3 regions of the Jeotgalicoccus sp. ATCC 8456 genome follow, and region 3 is predicted to be linked to each of the others. Evidence: riboswitches for the same ligand, from Rfam matches in the RefSeq annotation. Region 3 holds a riboswitch; each other region holds the start of a gene.
What was found. Region 3 has a riboswitch for thiamine pyrophosphate ahead of thiD (bifunctional hydroxymethylpyrimidine kinase/phosphomethylpyrimidine kinase). Riboswitches for the same ligand answer to the same signal wherever they lie in the genome.
Positions count from the first base shown of each region.

Region 1: it holds a riboswitch for thiamine pyrophosphate, as region 3 does, so the genes downstream of both, JEM45_RS07410 (3-oxoacyl-ACP reductase) here and thiD (bifunctional hydroxymethylpyrimidine kinase/phosphomethylpyrimidine kinase) in region 3, are expected to answer to the same signal.
Region 2: it holds a riboswitch for thiamine pyrophosphate, as region 3 does, so the genes downstream of both, JEM45_RS07080 (ECF transporter S component) here and thiD (bifunctional hydroxymethylpyrimidine kinase/phosphomethylpyrimidine kinase) in region 3, are expected to answer to the same signal.

Region 1 covers NZ_CP066224.1:1,429,267-1,432,547, reverse strand. The annotation lists gene JEM45_RS07415 (NtaA/DmoA family FMN-dependent monooxygenase) at 1-360, opposite strand, end outside; partial or broken gene JEM45_RS07410 (3-oxoacyl-ACP reductase) at 373-1,121, opposite strand; TPP riboswitch at 1,227-1,329, opposite strand; TPP riboswitch at 1,564-1,673, shown strand; gene JEM45_RS07405 (thiamine phosphate synthase) at 1,744-2,334, shown strand; gene thiS (sulfur carrier protein ThiS) at 2,430-2,630, shown strand; gene JEM45_RS07395 (thiazole synthase) at 2,632-3,281, shown strand, end outside.
Region 2 covers NZ_CP066224.1:1,365,526-1,368,806, reverse strand. The annotation lists gene JEM45_RS07085 (ABC transporter ATP-binding protein) at 1-1,445, opposite strand, end outside; gene JEM45_RS07090 (energy-coupling factor transporter transmembrane component T family protein) at 1-4, opposite strand, end outside; gene JEM45_RS07080 (ECF transporter S component) at 1,405-1,986, opposite strand; TPP riboswitch at 2,047-2,137, opposite strand; gene JEM45_RS07075 (6-pyruvoyl trahydropterin synthase family protein) at 2,190-2,603, opposite strand; gene JEM45_RS07070 (pyruvate kinase) at 2,616-3,281, opposite strand, start outside.
Region 3 covers NZ_CP066224.1:1,868,771-1,872,051, forward strand. The annotation lists gene JEM45_RS09705 (ABC transporter ATP-binding protein) at 1-177, shown strand, start outside; gene JEM45_RS09710 (ABC transporter permease) at 174-1,742, shown strand; TPP riboswitch at 1,780-1,878, shown strand; gene thiD (bifunctional hydroxymethylpyrimidine kinase/phosphomethylpyrimidine kinase) at 1,945-2,739, shown strand; gene thiM (hydroxyethylthiazole kinase) at 2,742-3,281, shown strand, end outside.

The DNA.
Region 1 (3,281 bases), 440 kb from region 3:
TCCTTTTGTTATGTGTTGCAATGTGAGTAACTGTCTTGCTGTGGTAAATGGGTTATTAAATGTACCTGAAATAGTTGAAACAAGTCCAACGTTATCTGTGACTTTACTCATAGCAGTTAATGCAATCATTGGGTCAAAATAACTCGCTGGTAATTCTGTTGGACTATCTGCGGGGAAGGCTTGTGAATCTGCGAAAAATACGGCATCAAATTTTCCGCGTTCTGCAATTTTTGCCAGATTTTCATAATATTCAATTGTCGTGAATTCATTGACACTCGAATCGTCTTCTAACCATGCTGCCTGATGGTGACCCACACCATACAATAAAATTCCTATATTTAACTGTTTAGAATTATTCATAATATATACCGCCTAGTTCATAGTAAGTCCGCCGTCTACCGTGATGTTTTGCCCTGTAACCCCATCTGCTGCCTCAGAACAAAGATAAACAACCATATTAGCAACGTCTTGTGGGGTTGTTACTTTTCTCAATGGTGTGGACTGTGCGATTAAATCAAATACTTCTGGTGTTGTGACTGCACTTGCGTCTGTTGTTTTCAGTAAACCGCCAGAAACAACATTTGCTCGGATACCATACTGTCCAAGTTCTGCTGCAACGTTTCTGGTGAACCCAATTAAAGCAGCTTTTGCAGTGGTGTACTCGTGATATGGTACTACAGGATTTTGATATAGATTAGTTCCAATACTAATAATTGCACCGTCTTTACGTTCTAAAAACTGTGGTATTACACTTTGTGATACGTTGAATGCAGCTTTTAGTGTCCCGTCTAACTGTTGCTCGTAATCTTTATAAGTCAAATCTTTGAATGATTTTTGAGCGGTTGGATCAAATTTAAAGTTAACGAGTGCATTGTTTACAACAACATCAATCTGTCCGAAATGTTCAGTTCCTTTTTAACTAACTGCTCAACTGCTTCACGGTCTGTAATGTCCGCTTGAATCGCAATGGCTTGTGCTCCAATTTCGTTTTTTAACTTCTCTGATTCTTCTTTACTGTTGTTGTAGTTAATTATGACATTAAAACCTTTTTCACTTAGTGCTTTTACGATATAGCTACCAAGTCCTCTTCCACTTCCCGTTACTAAAACTGTCCTTGTCAAATAAATCACTCCTATAATTTTTTAGAATAAAAAAATACGCAGCCTTCATAGGAAAGTTACGTACCGAGAGTAAATTATATGCCCGCAAAGACATAGATATACAACTGTATCGATGTAACACTTTCCTACGCCAGTTTTAACTGGATCAGGTTCAAAGGGTCTGAGGTTACCCTCATCTCAGTTTATAAAAACGCCCCTAGTGCGAATCTATTCTATTTAACATCATTGTATTACTTTACGAAGATACGTCAAGTAAATCACAAATTATGTGAATTGGAACAAACACAATTCAAATTCAATTCTGTAACTGTACTGCTATCTAGTTCCTATATGATTGAGTAAATGTTAAAAGATAGTTATCAGTATAATTAAAATATAATTTTATTTGCAATATTTAACTTTTTAGAGTAACTTGAAGTTATTGATTGGAAAATTAAATAGTTAAGACCACTGGAAGTGTCTTTGAAAAAGGCTGAGATTAAAGTGTAGACTTTGGGATTCCGGGAACCTGATACAGTTCATACTGGCGTAGGAAAGTGGCGAAAGTAATATGTGTTGATGCATACTTGCGCTGTTTTTCTATATAGAAAAACAGCGCTTTTTTATATTAAGGGGTGACATAATGCTTATTGCAATTACACATTTTAAGATATTAATTTCCAAGGACATTGTTCATTTCAATACGATTTCATCCTGTATCGATTATCTTTTACTTCGTACACCCATGTCCGACAACGAGTTATCATCTTTCCTTTGTCAGCTTATTCAATCAGGTTTCCCTAAAGAAAAAATCATCATTCATACTTCGACTAAATTGCTGGAATCTTTTCGTTTAACTGCCATCCACTTTAGAGAAAACGATCCAACTGCATTAACGTATAAAAAAGAACATCCGGATATTTCAGTCAGCATGTCTGCTCATTCACCTGAATCTGTCAAGAAAGCACAGGACAATCATCTCGACTTTGTATTATACGGCCATATATTTGAATCGAGTTCAAAGAAATTTTTGCCACCGCGTACACATCAAGAAGTACGTGATGCACTGTCTTATGATATTCCTGTGATAGCACTTGGCGGTATCAATTTAACAACTATCAATCAATTACCGACAGGATTCAGTGGTATCTCGGCAATTTCTGCATTTATGGATGCTTCACCCAATCAAATCACCAGGTTAAAAGAAAAAGGTCAAATATTAAATTTGATGTAAGCAAATGCTCCATAGCTTAGACATTATAAAGTGGTTAATACACTTCCCAGCTGTCGCAGTACTTAAAAATCTATCACTTGAAAGGATGAAACAATATGCAGTGCACCGTTAACGGAGAACTCCATTATTTTGAAACGGATATTACCATAGCTACCCTGCTGGACCACCTGGATGTAGATGATAATCGTATTGTAGTGGAACACAATGGGGAATTGATAAAAAAAAGTGTATTTAAACAACAAGAAGTGAAAAATAATGATCGACTTGAATTATTAGAATTTGTAGGAGGCGGATAATATGTTAGAAATTGGAGATTTAAAATTTAACTCAAGGCTATTTTTAGGTACTGGAAAGTTCTCAGATGAGAAAATACAGGCCGCTGCAATTGAAGCGTCAGGTACAGAAGTGCTGACTTTCGCTGTCAGACGTATGAACTTATTTGATAAAGACCTGCCCAACCCGCTGGCAAATATTGATTTAAGAAAATACACGACATTTCCGAATACAGCAGGGGCGAAAACAGTGGAAGAAACTGTACGCATCGCAGAAATCGCAAGACATGCGGGTGTCTGTGACATGATTAAAGTTGAGATTATTGGTGATGATAAGACATTACTGCCTGACCCAATTGCGACATACGAAGCGTGTCAAATACTGCTGGACAAAGGTTATACAGTCTGTCCATATATTTCAAACGATGTCGTGCTTGCAAAAAGACTCGAAAGACTTGGTGTTCATGCAATCATGCCGCTCGCTTCTCCTATAGGTACGGGACGCGGTATTAATAATCCATTGAATTTAAGATATATTGTAGAACAATCCAGCATCCCTGTTATTGTGGATGCAGGAATCGGTTCACCCAAAGATGCGTGCTATGCTATGGAGCTGGGTGCAGATGCGGTATTATTAAACACCGCTGTATCGAATGCCAAAGATCCGGTTAAAAT
Region 2 (3,281 bases), 500 kb from region 3:
ACATTGTGTGTGTCCTTTTCTAGGATCATGCCATCCAGAATTTCTAAACGACGGGATGGATAACGCGTTTGAATATTCACGTCATGGGTAATCATAATTATTGTTGTACCAGCTTTAACCAATTCATCAAAAAGTTCCAGCATAAAGAACGTGTTTTTTTGATCCAGTCCAAAAGTCGGCTCATCTAATAACAACAAATCAGGTATGCCACCTAATGCTGTTGCCACACTTAAGCGTCTCTTTTGCCCTGTGGATAATTCTAGTGGATTTAGATGGGCAGAATGTTCTAGCGAAAACATTTTTAAAATATCTTCTGTCTTCTGTTTTGCTAGATTCTCATCATATCGGTGTTCCATATTGATATATATTTCGTCATAAACTCTATGAGTTATAAATTGCAGTTCTGGATTTTGAAAAACTGGGTAGACATCTCCGATGATATCCTTTGTTTTCTTTACAAGCTTATTCTTATAGATAATTTGTCCTTGATGGGGAATCAACTTCATCAATGCACTAAGAAAACTTGATTTACCCGCACCATTTGGACCTTCTAATGTAAGCCATTGCCGAGACCTTATGTGTAAATGATCAATGTAAAGTATATCAATGCCGCGTCTGTCTATTTTCATATCTCTAATTTCTAATAAAGGCGCTCCGTCTTTATTACTTTGTACAAATTGTGGTGCTTGGTTCCACGACATTGGATGCCAGACGCCGTATTCATTAAGTAAGTCAACGTGGTGACTTAGTACAAATTTTGGATCTTTATCGAGAATAATTTCTCCATCATCATTCATTAGGATGACACGGTCGACCTTATCCCAAATATATTCAACTCGGTGTTCTACAATCACAACAGTTAGGTCGGACCAAATAGATAAAATCGTTTCCCAAAGATTTTTTGCAGAATCATCATCTAACATGCTTGTTGGTTCATCTAAAAATAAAGTGTCCGGTTCTTGTATGAGTGCTGCAGCAACAGATAGCTTTTGTTTCATCCCACCAGATAGTTGATTAATTGATAAGTCTAAAGGTACGTCTAGTCCAATTCTTTTTAAAGCGTTAGTCATCATGTTGTTCATCAGACTAGGAGCAATCCTCTGGTTTTCTAGGATAAATGCAAGTTCTTCTTCAACGGTTGGCATGGTGAACTGGGCATCAGGGTCTTGGAATACGTAGCTTGAAGCATTTGGTATATCTAAATAATCTGCTTTTACAGGTGTATGAATGACTTTAGGAATCAATCCGCCCATCACATTTAGTAAGGTGCTTTTACCGGAGCCAGAAGGACCGACAAGTAACACCTTTTCCCCTTTCTTAACACTTATATTGATGTTTGAAAATAATAGCTGCTCTGTCTCAGGGAATTTGAGTTTAAGGTTTTCGATATTTATATCAGTCATATTAAAAACCATCAGACGAATCGCTTTGTTTTTTACCAACATATTTTAAGACACCGGTCCCTTTTACACCTTCATAGAGTTTATGACCTAACCATCCGGCGACGATTGCGCCACTGATAATTCTGAAGATAAGCATCAGCATTAGGTTCCAAGTTTCTAAATGACCAAGGTAGCCATAATACCAATCAAGCGGAATTGTTGATAAGGCTGCTGCTACACCTGCGAGTACAGCTACATATAACTTAGTACTGTTATATCTATAGAGTAAGAAAATGATCTCACATGCCAGTCCTTGGAGTAGTCCATACATGATTAAGACGATATCGAACTGTAACAGAACGATCGTTTCTCCAGAAGCTGCTGCAAATTCTGCAAGTAAAGCGACACCCGGTTTTCTAATAATTAAATAAGCTACAATTGCAGCAATGAACCACATACCATAGACCAATTCATTGATGTGTAAACCAAGGGGCTGCAAGACGGTATATACACCATCCCAGAGAGAATAAAGTACTGCAAAAACTAAGGCGATGACAACTGTGATCAATACGTCTGTCAAAGTTAAAACATTGCTGTTTTTCATAGAATAAACCTCCGTGATTTTTACAAATAAAAAAACACACCACTAACGGAATGGTGTGCATATAAAAATATGCCACTTCCCTACGCTAGTATGATCTAGATCAGGTGATAAGGGTGATTCTCAGCCTTTACAGGCACCCCTAGTGGTGGTGATTTCAATATTTGATTATCTCAATCATAGTACACTTACACATTTTTGTGAAGTTAATTTGTAACAGTCACGCCGTGATTCGTACTTTCGTATAGGGTGACTTTAATTAAATCATCTTGCGGCTTTAAAATTTTGTTAAATTCATCTCTGATCCATAGTGCGATATTTTCCGCAGTAGTATTCATATTTACTAGCGTCTCATTTAATATCTGCCCATCTAAAAGCGGCCGGATTTTATTGTGGTATAAGGCGTCAATAGCCATAAAGTCAGTCGCTAAACCGGACTCATCAATTGGTGAGTTCACATCAACCGTCAATCTATAGGTGTGGTTGAGTAAATCTTTATACTGTGTTTTGAAAAAAAAGATTCGATTATCACAAGTGAATGTGTAATGGAGATGAATGGTGACCTGTTCTTTCTTATAGGCAAAATTGCTTGGTGCTTGTATATGACTCAGTGTTGACATAGTTTTCATCCTTTACTCATTAAAGAGTGCCTTAGATATGTTTAGGGCTCTTAACATTGCTGTTTTTTTATAGTTATGGTCTTCGCTCTTAATCAGTATATCATTCACTGTTTTAACACCTTCTACAATGTAATCTCCCTTGTTTAGCATAATACACTCTGCTCTTGCACCTGCGACAACATCAGATATTTCTGAACGTGTTGGGATACCGTTCTTAATCAGAGATTCTAATACTTGAGTTGCCCAAATCATTGGAATGTGTGCAGCCTCACATATCCATAATAGTTCTTCTTGAATTTCACTCAAGCGTTCATAGCCGATTTCTACAGCGAGGTCTCCACGAGCGAGCATGACACCAAAAGGTCTGTGTGAGGCGGCTTCGGCTATGATATTAGGGAATTCTTTTATGGCTTCTACAGTTTCGATTTTAGCAATAATAGGCATGTCTTTATTGTCATCAGGGAGCTTATCCTGTAATACCGATTCGATAAAAGTCATATCCTCTTTTGATTTAACGAAGGAAAAAGCGATCAAATCGGCATGTTGGCTAGCAAAATCTAAGTCTACTAAATCTTTTTCTGTTAAGACGTTTAAATCGATATCTACATCTGGGAAATTAATGCCTTTCTCTGTCTTAATTTTAACGCCATTTTCTTTAGTTACTTTAGTCACTTTTAA
Region 3 (3,281 bases):
CATCAAAAATTTATTCATGATTTTTCATCTGACAGTGATGGTTACCATATGTTCATCGATAATAATGATATTCCTCAGTTTTTAAGATATTTGAAGATCTATAATCTCAAATCATTAAAAACAACACCACCAAAACTTGAGGATATCTTCATGAGATATTACGAGGATGCAAAATGACATATTTTAGATTGATCGGACGTAATGTGCGTTTTCAGGTCTTCTTATGGCTTCTGATTTTATGTGGTATCTCACTGTCGATACCCAGTGTATTTAACACACTATATGGGACTGAAGAAGAACGCTTAGGTATGAAAATGACCGTTGATAACCCTGCAATGGTGGCCTTAATTGGACCGATTCCAGAGGGGGATTACACATCACCGGTAATGTTTGCGCACCAAATGTTGTTAATTATGGCAATCTTCCATGGTCTGTTTAATATTTTAATCGCAAACGGAATTGGGAGAAAAGCAGAGGAAGAAGGTTTAACGGAATATATTCTAACGACAGGTACGAAGAAATCGACGATCATCAGTTCACAAATCATGTTAGGTATCATAATCAATATACTTGTCTGTTTTATCCTAGTTGTCGGATTACAACTTATCAATGTTGAAGGATTAAGCTTACCTGGAAACTTATATTACGCACTAGGTCTGAGCTTATTTGGACTCTCATTCTTTGTACTGACGCTTTCTTTCGGACAATTATTCCAAAGTGCAGATCTAACATTTGGTCTGACACTCACCGTTCTCCTTGCTTTATACCTGTACAGAGCAATGACGGATGTGGTGGATACAAGATTTTCTGTATTCTCTCCTTATCACTGGTTGTCTCGTATAGAAGCCTATGGTATAGAATCATCTGGACTATGGCTCATGCCATTCTCAATCGTCATTCTATTAGTGGCCTTAAGTTACGTATTGTTTTACAAGCGTGATTTAGGAAGCGGTTATTTTAATATCGATAAAAAACCGAAGGAAAGAAAAATCTCAAGCTACTTTAGATTAGCCTTCATCAATAGTAAGGTCTTGATGATGTCATGGATGGTGGGTCTCTTTATAGTTGGTTTATCTTACGGTTCTATTTTTGGAGATCTTGATCAAGTCATCGGTCAAAATGATATGCTTAAAGCCGCATTTGAAGGTCAAGATGGCACCATGTTTTTTATAAATTTACTATTTATAATCTCTGCACTAATTGCGACGGTACCTGCCTTAATGGTGAATGGTAGATTTTTAATAGAAGAAAAATCAGGACGTTTAGAGATGATGAACGCGGCGACGTTAAATAATAGAATTTCACTTACAACGGCATATTTAATACACTGGTTTTACGCGAACTTAGTGGGTATACTGAGTTATTTACTGACCTTAGTTGGAATGTATTTAGCTAGTATTAATGTGACAGGACTAGAGCTCACAGAAGTCGATTACATTAAAGGACTTATTAATTACAGTGCTGCAATGGTATTTATTATAGGAGTCTCTTCATTACTCATTGGTATATATGCTAGACTTCATATATTTGTCTGGATATATCTGGCATATATATTCTTGGTTAATTATTTAGGAAGTTTGATTGACTTAAATGAAAACTTCTTAAAACTGAGTCCATTTTATTACTTGAGCGATGTTCCTATAGAAGGTTTAGATGAGTTAGCAGTTGTAATTGTTACAAGTCTAGGTATTGTGATGATGCTTATCGGTTTAATATGTATAAGGAAACGGAATCTTCTTTGACACTAAAGTACAATGTGATACAATACATTTAAATAACATTTACCACTAGGGGCGCCAATTGGCTGAGATAGTGAAAACTTGTCCCTTTTTACCTGATCCAGGTTATGCTGGCGGAGGGAAGTGCGAATAAAATGAATACAGCATTCGTTTTGATAAGCCCACTTCTTTTCAGGAAGTGGGCTTATTTTTTAGGAGGAATCTAATAATGACTTTACCAACTGCGTTAACAATAGCTGGAACTGATCCAACAGGTGGGGCAGGTGTCCCTGCTGATATCAAGGCATTCTCATCAAGAGATGTATACGGCATGGCTGTTATCACCTCACTTGTTGCACAAAATACATTAGGCGTTCAGGATGTCTATAACGTACCGATAGATTTTATCGAAAAGGAACTTAAGAGTGTTTTTGATGATCAAGTGCCAAAAGCAATGAAAACGGGCATGATTGCTGAAGCCGATATGATGACCTTAATTGCAAAATACATAAGAGAATATGATATTCCTTATGTCATGGATCCTGTGATGATTGCAACAAGTGGGGACCGTTTGATGACCGCAGCATCGATGGATACGCTCATCAATACACTCATTCCGCTCGCTGATATTGTGACACCAAATCTACATGAGGCAGAGGCAATTACAGGACAGAAGATAGAAAACACATCAGATATAGAACATGCTTTAAAATTCATCGTTGATGAAATGGGGGCCAAAAGTGTCATTATTAAAGGTGGTCACTTAGACGGCGATGCGACAGACTATATGTATGATGGGGAGCGTATTACGACACTATCCAGTGAAAGAATCGACACAGATCAAACACATGGTACAGGATGTACATTTTCAGCGGTACTTACTGCAGAGCTCGCTAAGGGTAATACTAAGGAAGATGCGTTTAAAACAGCGAAGGCGTATATAACAGATGCTATTAAACATGCACCTGGTATCGGGCAAGGTAGTGGGCCGGTAAATCATTTTTCATATAAAGGAGAATAACAATGATTGAACTCTTAAGACGCATTAATCCACTCGTTCTATGTATTACCAATGATGTAGTAAAACCATTCACTGCAAATAGCCTACTTGCACTCGGTGCATCACCAATTATGAGTGGCGAGAAGAAGGAGATGGCTGACATAATTAAGCATAGTGGCGCTGTACTCATCAACATAGGAACTTGTAGTGAAGATAAAATCGAACTCTATGAAACAGCGGCAAGAGAAGCGAATCAGAGTCAAGTACCTCTGATTATAGATCCTGTTGGATATGGTGCTTCCACTTTTAGAAGAAACGTCATCAACCATATATTAGAAAACCATAAGGTCGATTTAATTAAGGGAAATACAGGAGAAATTATGGCCTTAGCAGGTTTAGATGTTGAGTCTAAAGGCGTGGACTCTATTGCAGAAGGTAAAGCAGAAGAAATCGTTAAAGTTGCCTATGATAAATTAAAGGTGCCAATTTTGGTAACCGGTGAGACCGATGCATATACCAATGGTGAAACGATTATTTCTATGAACAATGGTCATGAATTCCAA